DNA from 3 places in the Allobosea vestrisii genome. Region 2 is predicted to be linked to each of the others. Evidence: riboswitches for the same ligand, from Rfam matches in the RefSeq annotation. Region 2 holds a riboswitch; each other region holds the start of a gene.

Region 1 (6,902 bases), 3.0 Mb from region 2:
ATTTTGCTGAGACGGGCATCCAGCGCCACCGCCCGTCGCACGCGAGATGGGGGCGCGTCATGAAGCCTACAGTCGAGCACTATACGATCGCGTTGCCTTGGTACGAACCGGAGGACTTCGCCGAGCTCTGGGGCCTGGCACACGACAAGGACGAGATGCCGCCGGAGTACGAGATCTGGCATCAGACGGCGGTCGCGGTCATGAATGTGTGGCTGAGCAGAGGTAAGGCACTGCAGCTTGTGACCATTCGCCCAAAGCCGTTCCTTGAATGGCTCGAAGCGCGTGAACTGCCCAACACGGCCGAAACCCGCCGCCGCTATGTCGAGCTGCTTGCAAGCCGCGCAGGCGACGCAGCCTGAAGCTGATTTGCGCAGATCGTCGAGGCGGCGCCGATGAACTTCGGCCCTGCTCCGGCATTTATTGCAGATGACCTCATCTGCGCAGCCTCCCGCCGCGGTTTCGATCACCCTTGCGACCTACAATGTCCGCCGCTGTCTCGGGACGGATCGCTGCCTGTCGCCGGAGCGTATTGCTGATGTGATCGCTGAGTCGAACGCCGACATCGTCGCTCTGCAGGAGATCGATGTCGGCAGGTTGCGCAGCGGGGGTGTCGATCAGGCAGGCGTCATTGCCGACAGGCTCGGCTTCTCGAGCCATTTCCACCCGGCGCTGCGGATCGAAGAGGAGCAATACGGCGACGCGATTTTGACGCGAGGCCGGTCTCGCCTGGTCAAGTTCGGCTTCCTGCCCAGCCCACGCAATCTCTGGCCTTCGGAGCCACGCGGCGCCATCTGGGTCGAGGCGGTCATCGACGGCGCCCGCCTGCAGGTGATCAATACCCATTTCGGGCTCGGCCGTCGGGAACGACGGGACCAGGCGGCGGCCTTGCTAGGCACCGGATGGATCGGCCAATGTCCCGCGCCCTTTGTCGTGGCAGGAGACCTGAACTCGTTGCCGGGCGGCCGGGTCTATCGCAGCTTCGCGGCACGCATGCGCGATGCCCATATCGCCGGGGCACAGGGTAGGGCTGCGCCGACCTTCCCGTCCCGTCGGCCGCTGCTGCGCATCGACCACATCTTCGCTTCGGGCGATATCGACGTTGCAAGCGCCGCTGTCGTGCGCTCGCCGCTTGCCAGCCTTGCGTCGGACCACCTGCCGCTCGTCGTTCGCCTGCACGTCCCCGTCGAGGAGGGCAAGGGCAGCCTTGCTGCTGTCGATGGAGCGTGAAGCCGCCTTTGGCGAGGACCAGCCCTCTCGTCGACGATGGCCGGCTATTCTCCGGGCCACCCTGGCGCTGGCAGCCATCACGCTTGCGGCCTACCTGCTGTACCGGACCTTGCGCGGTCATAGCTATGAGCAGCTCAGTGGCTTGCTGCGCTCGGCAAATCCGATCCGGGTCGCGGCGGCGCTGGGCTTTGCCCTGTGCAGTTATGCTTGCCTGACCTTGTTTGACTTTCTCGCATTGCGATACGCCGGCAAGCCGCTCCTTTATCGGCAGGCGGCGCTGGCCTCGTTCACCAGCCTGTCGCTTGGCCACAATATCGGCCTGGCGGCGCTGAGCAGCGGCGCGATCCGCTATCATTTCTATGCGCGATGCGGCCTCACCGCCGGAGATGTCGCCAAGGTGATCCTGTTCTGCGGCGCGACCGTCGGCATTGGCCTCGGCTCGCTCGCAGCGCTGGCGCTCCTGCTGCGGCCGGAACTCGCTATGAAGCTGACTGGCTTGCCAGGCAGTGCCGTATTCGGATTGGCGGCCGGTCTGGTCCTTGCGCTGGCGGCGTATTTTACCCTCTGCATCTGCGTTCGCGGCCAGTGGCGGATCGGCTCCTGGGACGTCGAATTGCCGCGCCCGCGGCTGGCCGCCGCGCAGTTCGTCGTCGGGCCCTTGAACTTTGCCCTGGTCGCCGCATGCCTGCATCAGGCGTTGGCCAGCCTTGGGGAGGTCTCCTATCCCGATGTCGCCGCAAGCTATGTGCTGGCCAACATCGCGTCGCTTATCGCCCACGTTCCTGGCGGACTAGGTGTCATCGAAGCCGTGGTGGTGCTGGTACTGCCTGGCGTCGGCGTGATCGCCGGCCTCATCATCTTCCGCGCGGTCTATTTCCTCGTGCCCTTGCTGCCCGGCGCAGCGTTGCTGGCGTTCTCGTTACTGGCTGGACGCAAGAGCTAGCGGAACGGCCAGGGCAAGCGGAAAGCGAGGGCAGTCTCGATCTCATCGATCCGGCAATCCAGGTTCTGCGAGAAGCCTGTGTTCCGGCCTGTCCCAGCGGCGGCCCGTGATGTCCATTTTGCCGACGAACGCAATCGGCGGAATTCGCTGAGTCAGGCACGCGCGCCAGCTTCGAGTAGTCATCGGCAAAGTCGGCGCCCAAAGGCTCACTGGTGCCGGCCCAGAAGCGACGCGTCCTCGTCTGCATGGGCAGGCCCTGCAATGTCGCCGGCGCAGAGGTGATCTGGGGGCATTTCCGCAACGAGCAGGATCGCCCGTCGCTGCGCACCTCCGGCGAGGGCTGCATGAGTGCCAAGACGAGCTGCCTCGGCCAGTGCAATCTGGCGCCGGTCGTGCAGATCTGGCCGGAGGGCACGTATTATGGTGGCGTCGACGAGCGTGCGGTCGACCGGATCATCGCGGGTCACCTCCTCGGCGGCCGGTGGAGGATCTCGCCTATGAGCCGACCGGCAAGAAGCAGTTCTTGCACGCGGGAGTTCTGAAGGCGATCATCGCCGCCATCCACAGCCTGCGTGGCGCAACCCGGATCGCAGGTTGACGCCACAATCTCGCCATATAGGTTGACCGGCGTCGAGGTCTTCGGAGCGATCCGAAGCTAAGAGGGAATCCGGTGCCGCGCTAGAGCCCGTCCGATCAGCTTGCATGGCAAGCCGATCGGTAAAACGGTCTCTAAACTCAAAGTGAGAGACGGATTCACCGATCAGGTTGATTCAACCTGATCGGATCCGGCTCTCGCGCGCAATCCGGAGCTGCCCCCGCAACTGTAAGCGGTGAGTTTTCGACCACGATGTCACTGGCGTTCGCGCTGGGAAGACGGTCGAAGACGCTGATCCGCGAGCCAGGAGACCTGCCCCGACGGCGTATTGATGTCGCGCGGGCGGGGTGTCCGGCGGGTCGCTGGCACGTCTTGGCCGCTTCTGCTGCCGTACCTGTCGCGCTCCCGAGTAGCCCTGCTCCGCACAGCGAGGGGCGGACGACGGTGAGAATGCACGTAACTTCGCGCCGCATGAGCTGCGTGGAAAAACCGGCCGCGCCGTCGGACAAGAGGCCTAAGTCAGGCAGGTCATCTTGTAATGATATAACATATCATTCATAGGCGCGGCATGACGGATCTTTCGCCTCCCGCCGCGCTGCCGCGCGCCAGCTCGCTCGACCCGCTGGCACTCTACGCCAGCGCTATCGACACATCGGATTATGCGGCGCGCGTGGCGCCGCTCATTCGCAACCTGGCGGCGGACATCGGCGATCTCGTCGATGTCGGGGCAGGGGGCGGGCAGCTCGGCGCAGCCCTGCTCGGCAGAGGCCGGCGCTGGACTACGATCGAACCCGCACCGGTGATGCAGGCGCGGCTAGCTGCGCGAACCGAGCGGCCGAAGATCATTCCATTCGGCTGGGACGACGAGCGCGTTTCCTGCGAGCCCGCCGACACCGTGCTGGCCGCGACGATGCCGGGCTATTTCCACGATCCGCTCGCCTTCCTCGCGCGTTGCCGGCAATGGGCGCGCCGCCAGATCATCTGGGCCGTGCCGGCGCAGAACGCCCCACGCGGCCTTATTCTCGCCGCCTGCCTGCCGCGCGAATGGCATGGCGAGGATGAGACGCCCGGTATCGACCTCGTCCTGCCGAAGCTCCAAGGCAATGAGCCCGACCGCATGGGTGCGATCGACTGGACCTTCTCGCTGGTGCTCCGCGACCTGCCGGAATTCGCCGCTTTCCAGGCCGACCGGCTCGGCTGGACGCCGGACGATCCGCGCCGCCCTCAACTCCTAGACCACCTCATGAAGCAAGCCGTGCCGGCCGAGGCCGGCTGGCGCCTCTCCTGCCATCGCCGCTCGGCCATCCTCGTCTGGACCCTGTCATGATCGCTCGCCGTTTCTTGCTTGCCGCCACGGCGCTTCCCGCTCTGCTTCTGGCGGCGCCCGCCCTCGCGCAGACCGAGATCAAGCTCGACGAGCTCGTCGTCACCGTCACCGGCCGGCCCGAACCGCGCAGCCAGATTCCGGGCACCGTGCAGGTGATCGATCGTGACAAGATCGAGCACTCCTCGGCCAAGTCGATCACCGATCTCCTGGCCGAGAATGCCGTCGGCTTCTTTAGCGAATGGACGCCTGGTCAGACCTCGATCAACATCCGCGGCGGCTCCACCGACGGCCAGGGCAAGGATTTCCGCAGTCAGGTGCTGGTGCTGATGAATGGCCGCCGCGCCGGCACGGCCAATCTCTCGAAACTCTCGGCAGCCGATGTCGAGCGCATCGAGATCGTCCGCGGACCGTCCTCGGTGATCTATGGCAGCCAGAACATCGGCGGCGTCATCAACATCATCCTGAAGACCGGCCGGACCGCGCCGGGCACGATGATCGAGGCGGCCGGCGGGTCCTGGGGCCTGCTGCAGGGCAAGGCCCAGACCGGCGGCGTCTATGACAGCATCGACTGGTATGCTGGCGTTTCCGGCGGCAAGCGCGACGATTACCATTCCGGCCGCGGCGGCACGACCATGGCCAATACCGGCTGGCAGCGCTTCGGGCTGACCGGCGCGCTCGGCCTCCAGATCAATCCGGATCACCGCATCGAGACGAGCTTACGCACCGACGGCATCTACGATGTCGGCTTCCGCGGCTCCGGTGCCAATACGATCAGCCAGGAGGATCGGTACAACAACTCCTTCGACGTCACCTATAAGGGCCAGCTCCCGGGCGGCCGGTATCGCTGGATGCTGCAGGGCTACGCCGTGCAGGACGTCGACAATTTCCGCTGGGCCTCGCCGGTCATCCGTGGTGGCACCGGACTGCCGGCGCTGGGTACCGCGGCCGATTACAACCGCCGCGAACTCAACGTCTTCGGCACCCGCTTCCAGCCGAGCGCGACGCTGTGGCAGGGCAATGACCTGCTCGCCGGCTGGGATTGGGAAACCAGCAAGCTGCGCTCGATCCGCGACCGCATCGGTGTGCCCGGCAATCCGCTGGCGCCGGTCTCGCCTCAGGACAACAACCAGTCCGAGACCGTCAACGCCTTCTATGTCGAGGATTCGCAGAAGCTGCTGGACGACCGGTTGACCCTGCGCGGCGGCATCCGCCGGACCTTCGGCACCACGAGCTTCGAATATACCCCGAACCTGCCTGGTCAGCGGCCGCGTGACGTCGACTACCAGGCGACGACCTATTCGACCGGCGCGACCTTCAAGGCGACCGACCAGCTCACCTTCCGTGTCGGCTACGCCACCGGTTTCCGCGCTCCGACAGCAACAGAGCTTGCCGCCGACTTCAACACGCTGGGCGGCGGACGCATCTTCGGCAACCCGTCGCTGAAGCCCGAAACGAGCCGGCAGGTCGAGGCGGGCGCCACCTATGCCGGAGACGGCTGGCGCGTCGACGCGGCGCTGTTCCAGAACGTCATCTCGGATCGCATCATCACCCGGCTGCGGCCCGGCGTCGCCAACACCTCGGACTACGCCAACAACAGCGGCGACATCATCGTGCGCGGTCTGGAATTGCAGCTCGATGGCGACCTGCTGCGCCTTGCGCGCTTCGAGGATACGCGCTGGCGCTGGTCGGTTTTCGCCAATGGCGCCTATAATTTCGACATGAAGGACAAGGGCGCGCCCGTCACCGCTAACAGCAACAATGCCGAGCGCATGTACAAATACCAGGCGGCGATCGGCACGCGCTTCGGCCAGAGCGGCGGGCAGTACGACTGGTCGATCCAGGTCCAGGGCATCCTGCGCGGGCCGATGTGGTACAACACCGAAGAGAACCTCATTGCCTCGGCCGAGCCCTTCCGCGAGTTCATCCACCGCAAGAGCCCATTCTGGGTCTGGAACGTGCGCGGCGAGGTCGAGATCACCAAGGGCGTGAAGCTGTTCGCGCTGGTCAACAACCTGTTCAACGTCAACGAGCACCCGATCTTCATCGGCCTCGACAAGAAGCCCTACAAGCTCGATTCCCGCTTCGCCAATGGCGGCACCGGCACCTCGATGTCGGGGCTCGAGGTCCAGGCGGGCCTGCAGGCGCGGTTCTGAGCTGGATGAGGCGCCTGCTCCTAAAGGGTCTGGTTCTGTCGCTGCTCGCCATTGCGGTGACGGCGGTCGTCGCCGAGCCGATCCGGCTGACCGATGCGCTCGGGCGAGCGGTGGAGATCGCACGGACGCCCGAGCGCATCGTGCCGATCTTCGCTTCCAACACCGAGCTGGTGGCAGCGCTCGGTCTCGCCGATCGCGTCGTCGGGATCGAGGCCTATACGCGCTACCCGCCCGAAGTGCTCGACCGGCCGCAGGTTGGCGGCAGGCTCGGCTTCTCGGTCGATGCGATCGTGGCACAGCGGCCGGAGCTGCTGATCGTCACGCCGTCGCGCCAGGCGATGCACCTGCTGATCGAGCCGATGACGCGCCTCGGCATACCCGTCATCGTGCTGCTCAGCCGCAGCGTGGCGGAGGTCATGGCCAATCTGCGCGTGGTCGGCCGGGCGACGGGACAGCCCGAGCGCGGCGAGACGGTCGCAAAGGCGCTCGAAGCCAGGCTCGCCGCGGTTGACGCAGCTGCTCCTGCCAAGCGGCCGCGCGTTGTGATGATCACCGGCCGCCTCGGCAACGGGTTGGTGCTGGTTGCGCGCGCCGACAGCTACACCGGCGATGCCATGGTCAAGGCCGGTGGGCGCCATGCCCTGGAGCGTACCGTCG
Region 2 (6,902 bases):
TGAACAAGCTCACCCCGATCTTCATCGCAGGAGCGCTCGCCATCAGCGCCGGCCTCGCGATCGCACAGAGCCAAATGAACAAGGACAATCCTATGAAAGGTCACACTATGCCGGGCCACGCGATGCCGGCCTCCGACACCCCATCCACGAAAGCCTACCTCGCCGCCAACGATCGCATGCACAAGGACATGATGGTCAAGTTCACCGGCGATGCCGACGTCGACTTCATGCGCGGCATGATCCCGCACCATCAGGGGGCGATCGAGATGGCGAAAATCGTGCTCGAGCACGGCAAGGATCCGCAGGTCCGAAAACTCGCCGAAGAGGTGATCAAGGCCCAGGATGGCGAGATCGCCATGATGAAGAAGTGGCTCGCCGACCGCGGCAAATAGCAACGGTCCGCCAGCCCGGACACAGCTTCGGCGATGCTGCTCCGGGCTCTGGCCGCTTCACCCACCTCGCCCTGAGCAGAGTCCGCAAACGTCCGGCCGTCATGAGCCGCAGGCAGCTTCAGCTTTTTCGCGCCGTCAGCACGAACATCGGCACATCGCCGGGATAAGGCGACGCCGAGAACAGATGCTGCCAGCTCTGAGCCGGACCGAACCCCGCTTCGGTCAGCATTGCCCGGGCATCGCCCTCCGTCAGCCCGTCATGGCGCGGCAGGCTGGCGGCGAGGCTGCCCGGATAGGTCGAGCGATATTGCGCCGCGACCGACCAGAGCCCGTCCGAGACCAGCACCAGGCCGCCCGGGCGCAGGATCAGTTGCGCCTTGCGCAGCGCTGCCATCGGCTCGGGAAGCGTCCAGAGGACGTTGCGCAGCGTCACGATATCGGCGGAAGCTGGCGCGAACGGCGCCTCCTCGATCAGGGCCTGTTCGAAGCTGACCTCGAGCCCGGACGCCTCGGCGGCCTGCCGGGCGGCAGCGAGCATGCCTTCGGAGCCGTCGCAGGCGCGCACGCGATGGCCGAGCGAAGCTGCGATCAGTGCGCAGGCCCCCGTCCCCGTGCCGAGGTCGACCAGATCCTTCGCGCCTTGCGTCTCGAAGGCGGCAGCGAGGACGTCGCGCCAGAGCGAAGCCTGCGCGATGTGGGAGGCGACGCCATCGAACGCCGGCGCGCGCCGGGTCCAGTAATCGGAAACCTGGGCCTGTGCCTCAGCTGCTTTCACGACTGCCTCCGTTCCGTCTCGACCAGATATTCGATGTGCCGGCGTCCCGACGCCCCCTCGCGGATCGAGACCGCGACGCCGAAGATGCGCTGGATCGCCTCGGGTGTGAGAACCTCGTCCGGAGGACCTGCCGCCTGCAACCGCCCCTCATGCAGCAGCGCGATCTCGTCGCAGAACATGGCGGCGAGGTTGAGATCGTGCAGCGCCATGATGCAGGTGATGCCGAGGCGGCGGACCAGTCCCAGGATCGAGAGCTGATGCTGAATGTCGAGATGGTTGGTCGGCTCGTCCAGGATGAGTTCGCTCGGTTCCTGTGCCAACGCCCGGGCGATATGGACGCGCTGGCGCTCTCCCCCTGAAAGCGTGTGCCAGAACTGGTCGTGCCGCTCCGTGAGCCCGACCCTTGCCAGCGCCTCGTTCACGGCGGCTTCGTCGGCGTCGTTCCACGAGGCGAGCGCGGCGCGATGCGGCGTGCGGCCGAGGCGGACGACATCGCAGACCGAGAGCTGAATCTCGGTCGTCGCCTGCTGCTCGACGAAGGCGAGGCGGCGGGCGAGATCGCGGCGCGGCACGGCGGCGATGTCGCGGCCGTCGAGGGTGACGACGCCGCTGGCGACATTGCGCAGGCGGCAGAGCAGCCGCAGCAGGCTCGATTTGCCCGAGCCATTCGGCCCGATCAGCCCGAGCACCCGGCCGGGCGCAGCCTGTAGGGTCACCCCGTCGACGATCATCCGGCCGGCGGCGCCCCAGCGCGCCTCGCGGGTCGCGAGCGTCATGCCGGCTGCCTCGCACGGTAGAGGATCAGGGCGAAGACCGGCGCACCGAACAGCGCGGTCACAACGCCAATCGGCAGGATCTGCTGCGGGATCAGGATACGCGACAGGATGTCGGCGAGGATCATGAAGATCGCGCCGATGACGAGGCAGGCCGGCAGCAGCCGGGCGTGGCCGGAGCCGACGAGGAAGCGGGCGGCGTGCGGAATGATCAGCCCGACGAAACCGACCGTGCCGACGATCGAGACCATCACCGCCGTCATTACCGCGGTCGTGGCCAAGAGGACGACCTTCACCCTGATAACCGCAATACCGAGCGAGGCCGCGGCATCGACGCCGAAGGCGAAGGCGTCGAGCACCTTGGCGTGCAGCATGCAGATGGCAAAGCCGATGAAGGCGACCGGGGCCGCGATCCAGAGGTCCGGCCAGCGCACACCGCCGAAATTCCCCAGGAGCCAGAACATCACACCGCGCGCCTGTTCGGCGCTGGCCATTGTCGTGACGATCGTCGCGGTCGCGGCATTGAAAAGCTGCGAGGTGGCGACGCCGGCAAGGATGACGCGATCGCTCGCGCCGCCCGCCCCCGTCGCCAGCAGCGCGACCACGGCGAGCGCAGCGCAGGAGCCGATGAAGGCCCCGGCCGAGACGCTCAGCGCCGTGCCGCCGATGCCGACGCCGAGGATCAGCACCGCGACGGCGCCGGTCGAGGCGCCGGCGGAAATGCCCAGCACATAGGGCTCCGCCAGCGGGTTACGCAGCAGCGCCTGCAGGATCGCGCCCGAAAGCGCCAGAGCCCCACCGCACAAGCCAGCCATCAGCGCCCGGCTCAGGCGATAGTCGAAGATCACGCCCTGCTGGATCGCGCTCACAGGGAAGCCGAGATCGAACAGCCCGTTGCCGAGTGCCCGCAGCGCCGTATCAAACGGGATGCGCATCTCGCCGATCGTCACCGCCAGCGCCACCGAGACGGTGAGCGCAGCGAGTGACGCCAGCGCGATGGCGATCCGCGCTGGCCAGTTCGGGCCGTGGGCAGCGTGGCTCAAGGGGAGAGGCCGAAGCCTGAGATCGCCTTGGCGAGCGTCTCGATGCCGTCGACCGTGTCGAGACCGGCACGGGTCGCGCCGACATCGATGATGACGACGCGCTGGTTCTTCACCGCATCGAGCTTGCTGGCGACAGGATCCGTCTTGAGGAAATCGAGCTTCTTCTCGATGTCATCAGCCGGGAAGCGGCGGCGGTCCATCTTCACCGTGACGATCACCGCGGGATTGGCGGCGGCGATGCTCTCCCAGCCGACCAGCGGCCACTCCTCATTGGTCGTGATGATGTTACGGGCGCCGAGCTTCGACAGGATGTAGGCGGGCACGCCGTTCCTGCCGGCCATGAAGCCGTCGCCCTTGATCTCCTTGCTGGAGAACCAGACCACGACCGGCACGTCCCTGGCCTTGACGTTCGCCACCGCCTGGACCGCCTTGTCCTCGCGCGCCTTAAGCTCGGCCACGAGTTTCTCGGCCCGATCGGCGACGTCGAAGATCTGCCCGAACTCGCGGATGTTGCGATAGACCAGCTCCATCGTGAACATCTGGGTGCGCACGCCGTCGCCGGCGCCGGAATTGTCCTTGCCGACGCAATCGGTCGGCGAGACGTAAGTCGGAACCTTGACCTTGGCGAACTGGTCGCGCTTGCCGACGATGCCGTTGGGCCCGACATGCCATTCGAACATCGCGGTGACGAGGTCGGGCTCCTGCGCCAGCACCGCCTCGAAGCTCGGATCATTGTCGGCAAGGCGCTTCACCTTGGCGTTGACGGCTTCATAGGGCATGGCGACGGGCGAGAACCAGACCGCCGTGCCGACGACGCGGTCGCCGAGGCCGAGGGCGTAGAGGATCTCCGTCTGCGTCTGGCCGATCGCGACGATGCGCTTGGGCGGCGCGGCGAAGGTCACGCTCTCGCGGCAGTTCTCCAGTGTCAGCGGATACTGTGTCGGCGCAGCAGAGGCTGCACCCGCGAGCGACGTGCCGAGAAGCGCCGCGGCGGGCCATTGCAGCAGGCGGGCGAATTGGCGCGCAGTCGGCACAGGGCAAACCTCAAATGTAACAATGTTGCATTTCTGATAGAGTGGACGGCACGCAGCCGTCAAGCTCTGCGCGGTAGCGCGCATGGCGGTCGTCATGAACATGGACTTCATCGCTCCCCGAGATGACGGATGGGAGCTGCGCAGGGGATGTGGACAGATGGCGGGCTCAGGCGACCGCCACTGATGCACACCTCCGGGACACCCCGCCCGAAAGACGTCTTCGACGATCGGGGCAGGTCTCCTGGCTCGCGGGTCGACGCCGGTTCCGCCCGGCCTTCCCAGCGCAAGGAGCGCCAGTGGACGATGGACGGAGAGCTCGCCGCTTACAGTTGCGGGGGCAGCCTCGGCTTTGGCGCGGGGCGCCTCACCGAATTCCCTCTTAGCTCCGGAAGCAACCCGGAGAACCTCGATCGCGCCCACCCTATAAGGCGGCGCTATATCGTCAAGCGCCGTTCAGAGGCTGGGCGTGCTGTAGAGCCGCTTGCCCTGGACCGTGATTTCGACGTCCTGCAGGTAGCTCTGCAGCGCGGTTGTCGCGACCTCGATGCCGAGGCCGGGCGCATCGGGCGCTGCGACCTGCCCCTGCGCATCGCGCTCCAGATGATTGGCGGAGATCGCCGTGGCGAGCGGCTTCGGCATCGCCGGATACTCGCAGATCTCGTGATCGGCGAGCCCGGCATAGGGCTGCAGCGAGGCCGAGAGGGCGAGATGCGAGGTGAAGGTGTGGTTGACGAAGGTCACGCCCTTCGCCACCGCATAGTCCGCCACCGCCTTCGAGGGACCGATGCCGCCGATCCGCCCGCAATCGATCTGGACGTAGCCGATGCCGCCATAGTCGATCAGCTGCTTGGCCATGGATTCATTGTGGGCGCCTTCGCCACCGGCGAGGCGCACCTTGGGGCTGCGCCCGGCGAGCGCGCCATAGGCTTCGAGAGCACTGGCGTGGAAGGGTTCCTCGAACCAGCGGACATCCGCCTTTTCCATCGCCGGCAAGCGGGCGGCCGCACGCTCGACGTCCTCGATGAAGATCTGGCCGGTATCGACCAAGAGAATTCCATCCGCTCCGAGCCCTTCCCGCGCCGCGACGAAATGCTCAGCATCGGCCTCGACGCTGCCGCGGCCAATCGGCCCCCAGCCGAACTTGGCGGCTCGGAAACTCCGCTTCCTGGCATCCCGCGCACGCTCCAGCGTCTCCTGCGGCGTGTCACCGAACAGGACGGAAGCATAGGGCGTCTTGGGGTGGCTCTGGCGATAGCCGAGCAGGCGCCAGACCGGCTCGGAGCGCAATTTGCCAAGGATGTCCCACAAGGCCATCTCGACGCCGGAGAAGGTATGCGGCGCCTGCAGCAGGTCCATCGAGTTATAGGCGACCGCGGCGGCGATGCGGGCAATATCCTCCGGGCCATCCAGTGCCTGGCCGAGGACGGAATCGGCGACAGGCCGGCAGACCCCGTGCGACATCGGGCAGATGAAGGCGGCAATCGACGGCAGTGGCGCCGCCTCGCATTCGCCCCAGCCAACATGGCCGCCGGCGGCGACGCGCACCAGCAGCGCGTCCTGGCTGCCATCGGCTTCGTCGGTGACGACGGGCATGGCGAGATAGAAGAAGTCGACAGCCTCGATTTTGGGCATGGGCGCAGTCCTCACAGGTCGTAGATCGTCGCGCGGGGCGCGAAGGTGACGTTGTCGTCGAGCGGATAGATGGGGCGGGCGCAGATGCGGTGGCCGAGGCTTTTCAGGTTCGCCGAGGTCGCGCCGGGCGCGTCGACGTTGAAGTTGCGCGCGCACCACTGGTCGAACATGTGGAATTCGGTATGGGGCGACTTCACCACGATCAGGTCGAAATCCTCCGGATCAAGCCCGTTGGCGTAGTACATCGCCCGGTCGAACAGGCTGACCGAGCGGCTCATCACGACGACGGTGACGTTGCCATAAGTCAGCACCGCGGTCGGGCCGGCCCGGAGCGGCGCCTTCATCGTCTCGAGCGCGGCTTCGCCGTCCGAGAGCAGCTTGACCCTCGCGGTCACCGGCAGCGGCGGAAAGCGCGCCGGGTCGATCGAGCCGCCGAGCGTCAGCGAGAGATTTGCCCCGACTCCCGCCGCATGCGCCGCGGCCGCAGCCGGCGCGTCGACAATCTGGGCCAGCACCCGCTTGCCGTAGCGGGCCACGCGAAGGCCGGCGAGGATCGCATTGCTGTCGCCCGAGGCGCCTGAGGAGGTCGCATCGGCCGCGTCGGTAAAGATCACCGGCCCGTCGATGCTGCGCGCCTGCGCGATGGCGCGGTCCAGGGGCACGAGCTTGCCCTGCATGCGGAAGCGCAGCGGCCAGAACTCCTGTGCCAGTCTTGTCGCCTCCCGCTCGGCACTCGCTGCGTCGCCATCTGTGAGGATCAGCACCTGCGAGCACAATTCCGGCACGTCGGTGAAGGGGTTGCCGATCATGATGCCGGCGGCGAGCACGCTGCCCTCCTCCTCCAGCCGGCGGCATTCGGCGAGCAGTTCGCCATAGCAGCCGGTCTTGGTGATGAGTTCGTCGCCGCGGACCAGCGCCGGAATGACCACGCGCGCCGCGACCGGCCGGATGCCGCCAGCCATCAGCCTCAACAGCAGTTCGGCCGCGCGCCGCCCGGTGTCGGCGAAGTCGACATGCGGATAGGTCCAGTAGATTGCAAAGCCGTCGACCTGCCTCAGCATGCGGTCGGTCAGGATGCCGTGCAGGTCGAGCGAGATGACGATCGGCATCTCCGGGCCTACACGCTCGCGCAGCTTCTCCAGCAGGTAGCCTTCCGGATCGAGCTCGCCATCGGCGCCCATCGCGCCATGCAGCGAGACATAGATGCCGTCGATGCCGTCGAGCCTGGCGAAGATCGCGGCCAGCACCTCCTC
Region 3 (6,902 bases), 290 kb from region 2:
CCGCTTCCCCGAGGCGATCGAGCTGTTCTCAAAACTCTCGCTGGCGCCGGAGTTCGAGGAGTTCCTGACCGTGCCGGCTTATGGGAAGCTGGGCTGATCGACACCCGCGCCGCTCAAGGGTGGCGCGGGTTTACCCTTTCACGCTTGGCCGTGGATTTCGGCCTTTGTCCGCTTTGGGTCGCAAGCGGACAATGACGCCCGATCGGCGAACGTCCTCTTATCGACAGAGCGCCACAACCAAACATTGGACCACTGCCAATAAACGGACCTCGTTGGCGAGAGAGCACAGTCGCGTCGTTTGCAGGCGCTTCTCCGAAGGCCTGACCGAATCAGGCGTGGACAACTCCCACGAACGATCCGGGAACATGATTGGCATTTAACCGATTTTCGGTGAGTTTCATCGCGCCGCCCATCGTTTCCGGCTGCTGCTTGCCCTAGCGCCAATTGCAGCAACGCATTTTGACGGATCATCAGATCAACGGAGATTCGCCAGTGAGCAAAATTCCGGATGCACCTGATCTACTCAAAATGTCACTGATAGAGCGTCTGGGGCGATCCTTTGACGCTTTGCTCAGGCGAGAATTTGGGCAACGCTTCTACACTCCTGAATTTCTTAACGAGATCGTCGACAAAAAAGCGGCCGTCGATGCGGAGATGGGCAAGAGTGCAGGAGCCACATTTCTTGCCGCTTCCCTGATCACATTTTTCGATCTCGTTTCCGGAAAAGTGACGATCGGATCGGGATTAAGTGTCGACTTTAGCAAAGATCTTTCGCCGATACTCAGTTTCGTTACAGCGTCACTGCTTCTGCGCACGACACTCTTAATGTTGGACCTGCAAGTCATCAATCAGATCATGATTAGACTTGGCCAGAATATTAATGTTAATCAATTTAATATCATATTTATCAACAGAAAGTCACCCGGAAACTGATCTGATGCGCTCGTGCCCTCATATTTCGGCGAAAAATCGGGGCGAGTACATCATTTTGTATTCGATCTGATTGGTAAATTAATGTTTATATTTCTAGCGCTAATGTTGGCATACCCATCTGCCGCGATAATGACCTCCGCGTATGAGATATATAATTCCGACGTGCGAATGTTAGGAAAAGCAATCAGCTACGCGGCAGTGTTCATGTTATTGATGATCTATACGCTCATAGTTTGTTTTGCCATTCAATATCAATTTTTGCCCGCCGATTTTGACGAAGCGACGCGCGAACCCACTGAACACTTCAAAGCGGAAGTCGAGAAGCGCTTAGCGGAAGAGGCATCCCGGTCAGCGCCTACATCCGGCGTTTGACGGGACGTCCAGCCAGTCGCGAACTGCCATTTCGATGCAAAAGCGTGTCCGACATGGGTCGGAAGCCGACACTTAACGCTCGCTCGCGGGGACAGCCCGCAACCTTATCCCCGCCCTCCCAACCTCCCATATAATCCGCGGCATCCCATCCCCGAGGGGCGGCCATCCGGAGGCATGTCGTTTGGCGGGGTGGGTGCGGCGCCTGCGGGCGAGGGTTGCGCCTCGCTCCCGGGAGGCTTCGGGAACCGACCTGGGGGTACTACGGCCCCTGCGCGAGGAGCTCGCTAGCTGGACTTACCCTCGATGACCAGCCGCCCGGCCGCCGACGCGACGACCCGATGAGGGGAACTGGCGAAGGCGGCGGGCGGGATCGGCGGTGCGTCCGAAAGAAGCGCGGCCCGGAGCTTTAAAATCGCCGGAGGCGGAGCGCCACGGGGCGTGCGGATGTAATCCATCCGCGCCGCTTCCTGGCTCAATGGAAGCGGATACCAAACGCGCCTCGCGGCGCTCCGCTGCCCCTCGATCGCGACAACGCCCGCGGGATCAGCCTGCGGGCGAAGAAGATGCTTGGGCGCGGGAAGCGGAACGCGAACCCTTCTCCCCTCGGGGGAGAAGGTGGCAGCGCGAAGCGCTGACGGATGAGGGCAGCGCCGCGTCTCCACCCAGTCGTTCCGCCCTCATCCCCTGCCGGACCTTCTCCCCGAGGGGAGAAGGAGGCTGTAGGAACTGCCCCCTCATCCCGAAGGAAGAGGATCGCTCCTGCAACAGGATGTCCTTGCCCGGCGCAAGAATCGGCACTCCGGCCTTTGAAACTCGTCGCCGCCACGCCTATCTCGCCTCTTTCCACTGGAGCAAGGCCATGCGGCTTTCGATCCTGCCCACCCTTTGCGCCCTCGCTTTGCTCGCCCCCGCCCCCGCCCGCGCCGAACCACTGAATCCCGAACGCAAGATCGAGGCGACCTCGGATTTCGCCGGCAAGAAGGGCAAGGCCGCCAAGGACATCAGCGGCATCGCCTGCCGCCCGCCTGCCGGCGGCGAATGGCGCTGCCTGATCGTCAACGACGAGAGCAGGGCCGCCCAGTTCGCGACGCTGACGCAGACGACGATCCGGCCCGAGCGCTCCTTGCCGCTCGTCGGCGACACCGCCCCCGCCGTGAGCGGGCGCCAGCCGGCGATCGGTTGCCCCAAGCCGGGCAGCTTTGGCGAGTTCGACGGCGAGGGCGTCGCCTATGCCGACCGCGCTTTCTATGTCGTCGGCTCGCATGGCTGCTCGCGCCATGGCGGCGAGTACCGCCCCTCCTCCTTCCTGCTGGCGCGCATCCCGCCCGGCAATGGCCAGGCCGGTGCGCCCGAGCTGAGCTGGCGTGTCTCCGACCTCCTCGGCGCGGCCGGCGAGGTCGCGCCCTATCTCGGCAAGCCGCTCGATGCCGACACGAACGGGCTGAACATCGAAGGCCTCGCCGTTGTCGGCGACCAGCTCTGGCTCGGCCTGCGCGCACCCTCGCTCGATGGCCGCGCCTTCCTCGTCGGCGGCAGCCTCAAAGAGCTGTTCAAGCCGGGCAGCGAGTCGGCGACCACTAAACCGCAGCTCCTGGCCTTTTCGGCCGGAGCGCAGCGCGGCGTGCGCGACCTCGCCCCGCTCGCCGATGGCCGCCTCCTCGTCCTCGTCGGCCCGGCTCAGGACCAGGAGGTGCCCTATGCGATCGTCCTGCTCGACCCGGCCGATCCATCGGCTACCCGCGAGCTCGGCGAGTTGCGCCAGCGCAAGAATGCCAAGGCAGAGGCGCTCACCGTCCTGACCGAGGAACGCGACGAATTACGCGTCCTCGTCGGCTATGACGGGGTGAAGAACGGCGAGTTCGAGGAGTACCGGCTGAAGCTGCGCTGAGGCGGAGGCAGGCACCTTCCCTGCCGCTGCCGGAGATGCGAAGCACAAGGCCATGAGCTTCCTTCCCCGCCTCAATTCGCTCGTCTCCCGCTATCTCGCCGAGGTCGCTGGCCCGCGCGAGCGGCTGGCGCTGCTGCGTTGGCAGATGGCCGAGCGCCACGCGCTCGACCAGCGCGAGACCATGCCGGGCCATGTCACCACCAGCGCCTTCGTGCTCTCGCCCGACCATGCGCAAATCCTCTTGATCGACCATGTCGTGATCGGCCGTTGGCTTCAGCCCGGCGGGCACTACGAACCGGCCGCGACCTTCCACGAATCGGCGCTGCGCGAGGCGGTCGAGGAGACCGGCGTCGCGAGCCCGACGCTGCATCCCTGGCATCGCGGCGGCGACCTGCCTTTCGCCATCGACAGCCACGAGGTGCCGGGCAATCCGCGCCGGAGCGAACCGCCGCATATCCACCACGACCTGCAATATCTCTTCATCGCCGATCCGGCTTTGCCCCTGACGGCCCAGGAAGAGGAAGTGCACGCCGCGGCCTGGAAGCCGATCGCGACGCTGGCCGAGATCGCGCCGGTGGCGTTCACGCGCTTGCATGCCGTGAACTCGCGAGGCTGAGCCGGCTCGCTGTTACCCATTTGCAACATTGTAACGTTATGATCCCGTGATCGGCGATTCAATATTGCGACTCATTCGCATTTGCGTAGGGTGGGTTCGTCAACAGGATCGCCAGTCATGCTCAAGCCCGCCGCCTTCGCCCTTGCCGTCTCCAGCCTGCTCTCGCCGGCGCTTGCTGCCGATCTTCCCTCGCGCAAGGGCGCGCCGGTTGCTCCGCCCGTGCTCTCCGCCTGTACCGAGAGCGAGGGCATCCCGACCGACGCCTTCGGCTTCACCACTGGTTCGGACGTCGCCGAAGTCGGCTCCTTCGGCGCTAGTCTGACCTATGGCGGCGGCTTCGGCGTCCGCGACGGCCGCCAGGCCGCGCACGGCCTCCAGCTCCAGGGCTCCTACGGCCTCTTCCCCTGCTTCGAGATCGGCCCCTATCTGCTCGGCGGCTATACCGACGCCACCATCGCGGGCACGGGCGCCGACAGCCGCAGCTTCGGTGCCGGCGTCGAGATAAAGTACCGCCTGCTCGGACGCGATTTGCACGGCATCGGCCTGACCGTCGTCGTCGACCCAAGCTTCAACCGCAACGACCCGAGCGGCGCCGGCAACTTCACCACCTACAACACCGGCATCCGCATTTTCGCCGACAAGACACTGGTCCCCGGCAAGCTCTACGCCGCGCTCAACCTCTCGCACGACCTGACCTGGACGGGTCCCAGCCCCTATCTGCGCTCCTCGACCTTCACGGTCGGCGGCTCGCTCGCCTGGCAGCTGATCGACGGGCTCTATCTCAGCGGTGAAGTCCGTCATCAGCGCCGCCAGAACGAGCTCGGCTTCGGCGATAACGCGGGCTACGCCACTTTCGCCGGCCCCGGCATCTTCTGGCAGGCGACCAAGCAATTCGCCATCTCGGCGGCCTACAATGTCCAGATCGCCGGCAAGGCCAAGGGCGTGCCGGGCGATCTCGACATCACCAATTTCAGCCAGCATCTGGTCAAGGTGAAAGCCGCCTACAGCTTCTGAACGGCCCATTCGAGGGCACCATCGGCCGGCCGAATTGACCCCGCCGCATTTCCGCCCTAGTCGTTAACGCGACGGTTCCCTCACGGGATCAAAAGGGAACGCAGTGCGGGTGGTTCGCCACCTCATGCTGCGGCTGCCCCCGCAACTGTAAGCGGCGAGCCTTTCGCCATACGCCACTGGGACCTCGGCCCTGGGAAGGCGGTGAAAGGCGGTGACCCGCGAGCCAGGAGACCTGCCGTCAGCCGTGGTCACACGCGAACACATCGGCCGGGGTGCGCTGATGGGTGGTAGAGCCATGCGCCCCCGGTTTCGGGAGCGGGTGGGGACATCTCGTTCGCGGTGACGTGCCACTGACGTTACCGCCGAGGTTTCCCGTGTTCCGTTTGCCAAAGCCCGCCAAGAGCGGGCGTTCGCGCCTTGCCCTCTCCCTGCTTGCCGCTTCGACCACGCTGATATCGCCCTCTGCACTGGCGCAATCGGGCGAGAAGCCAATCGCGCTCGACGAGCTCGTCGTCAGCCCGACCGGCGTGCCGACCCCGGCCAGGGAAATCGCCAGCTCCGTCACCGTCGTCACCGCGCAGGAGATCGAACGCCAGCAGCGCCGCACCCTGCCCCAGGCGCTCGCCGCAGTGCCCGGCCTCAACCTCGTCCAGACCGGCGGCCCGGGCGGGCTGACCTCGGTCTTCATGCGCGGCGCCAACTCCAACCACGTCAAGGTGCTGATCGACGGCATCGAGGTGAACGACCCCTCGACGCCGAACCGCTCCTTCGATTTCGGCCAGATGCTGACCGCCGACATCGAGCGGATCGAGGTGCTGCGCGGCCCGCAGAGCGGCCTCTATGGCGCCAATGCGCTGGGCGGCGTCATCTCCATCATCAGCAAGCGCGGCGAAGGCCCGCCGAAAGTCACGGGCTCGGTCGAGGCCGGCTCTCACGGCACCTTCAACCAGAGCATCGGGCTCAGCGGCGGCGATGACCGCTTCGACTATGCTTTCGGCATCAGTCATTTCCGTGCTGATTCGACGCCGGTGACGCCGCCGGAGCTCGTGCCCGCCGGCAGGCGGCGCAACCCCAATTCCTATGACAACTGGAGCTATTCCGCCCGCCTCGGCGCCCGCCTGACCGACACGCTGAGCGTCAACTGGGTCGGCCGCTATATCGACGGGCAGTTGCTGTTCACCAATGATTCCGGCTTCCCAAGCCTGCCGGATGCCTTCCGCTCCAGTCAGAACTACCGTCAGGCTTTCACCCGCGGCGAGATCGTCTGGGATCCGCTCGACGGGCGCTTCGTCAACCGCTTCGGCGTCTCCTACAGCAACCAGGATCGCTCCAACCGCCGGCCGAACGCCGCAGGCATCCTCGGTTTGCCCAGCGAGAACCTCGGCGAGCGCATCAAATACGACTGGCGCGGCGACCTGAAGCTCACCCAGAGCCAGACCCTGATGATGGGCCTGCAATATGAGAACGAGCGCTTCGACACGCCCAACAAGACGGTCTCGAACGGCAACAGGGGCGCCTTCGTCGAATTGCAATCGAACTGGACCGACCGCTTCTTCACCGTCGCCAACATCCGCTACGATGACGACGACAAGTTCGGCGGTCACACCACCTATCGCATCGCACCGGTCCTCATCGTGCCAGGCAGCGAAACCAAGCTGAAGGCGAGCTACGGCACCGGCTTCAAGGCGCCGACGCTGAGCGAACGCTTCAGCGATTCCCGCCCGGCCTTCAACTTCTACGGCAACCCGGCCCTCAAGCCGGAGGAAAGCCGCGGCTGGGATGTCGGCTTCGAGCAGCCGCTGCTGAACGGGCAGCTGAATGTCGGTGCGACGTACTTCCACAACGACATCGACAACCTGATCCTGACCAACGCCGCGCGCACCTCCTATACGAATATCGGGCGCGCCACGACCAAGGGCGTCGAGGCCTTCGCGGCGCTCGAGCTGACGCCTCAGTTCAAGGTCAGGGCCGACTACACCTTCACGCTCGCCAAGGACGAGACCGCGCGCCAGGAACTGCTGCGCCGGCCGCGACACAAGCTCAGCGTTACCGCGAGCTGGATGCCGATCGAGAAGCTGA

The links. A riboswitch is a leader RNA that binds a small molecule or an ion and turns the genes downstream of it on or off. The one in region 2 is predicted to bind cobalamin.
Region 1: another riboswitch for cobalamin. It lies ahead of QO058_RS28025 (hypothetical protein); the one in region 2 lies ahead of QO058_RS13495 (ABC transporter substrate-binding protein).
Region 3: another riboswitch for cobalamin. It lies ahead of QO058_RS12130 (TonB-dependent receptor plug domain-containing protein); the one in region 2 lies ahead of QO058_RS13495 (ABC transporter substrate-binding protein).

Annotation. Positions count from the first base shown of each region.
Region 1 is NZ_CP126307.1:5,666,265-5,673,166, forward strand. It holds gene QO058_RS28005 (hypothetical protein) at 60-359, shown strand; gene QO058_RS28010 (endonuclease/exonuclease/phosphatase family protein) at 427-1,227, shown strand; gene QO058_RS28015 (lysylphosphatidylglycerol synthase domain-containing protein) at 1,205-2,170, shown strand; gene QO058_RS28020 ((2Fe-2S) ferredoxin domain-containing protein) at 2,383-2,712, shown strand; cobalamin riboswitch at 2,787-3,099, shown strand; gene QO058_RS28025 (hypothetical protein) at 3,334-4,092, shown strand; gene QO058_RS28030 (TonB-dependent receptor) at 4,089-6,245, shown strand; gene QO058_RS28035 (ABC transporter substrate-binding protein) at 6,251-6,902, shown strand, end outside.
Region 2 is NZ_CP126307.1:2,713,181-2,720,082, forward strand. It holds gene copM (CopM family metallochaperone) at 1-392, shown strand, start outside; gene QO058_RS13480 (class I SAM-dependent methyltransferase) at 511-1,167, opposite strand; gene QO058_RS13485 (ABC transporter ATP-binding protein) at 1,164-1,943, opposite strand; gene QO058_RS13490 (FecCD family ABC transporter permease) at 1,940-2,983, opposite strand; gene QO058_RS13495 (ABC transporter substrate-binding protein) at 2,980-3,990, opposite strand; cobalamin riboswitch at 4,232-4,441, opposite strand; gene QO058_RS13500 (mandelate racemase/muconate lactonizing enzyme family protein) at 4,471-5,649, opposite strand; gene QO058_RS13505 (M81 family metallopeptidase) at 5,661-6,902, opposite strand, start outside.
Region 3 is NZ_CP126307.1:2,427,273-2,434,174, forward strand. It holds gene aceB (malate synthase A) at 1-97, shown strand, start outside; gene QO058_RS12105 (hypothetical protein) at 493-933, shown strand; gene QO058_RS12110 (hypothetical protein) at 1,138-1,305, shown strand; gene QO058_RS12115 (DUF3616 domain-containing protein) at 2,165-3,193, shown strand; gene QO058_RS12120 (NUDIX hydrolase) at 3,246-3,809, shown strand; gene QO058_RS12125 (hypothetical protein) at 3,927-4,823, shown strand; cobalamin riboswitch at 4,881-5,077, shown strand; gene QO058_RS12130 (TonB-dependent receptor plug domain-containing protein) at 5,198-6,902, shown strand, end outside.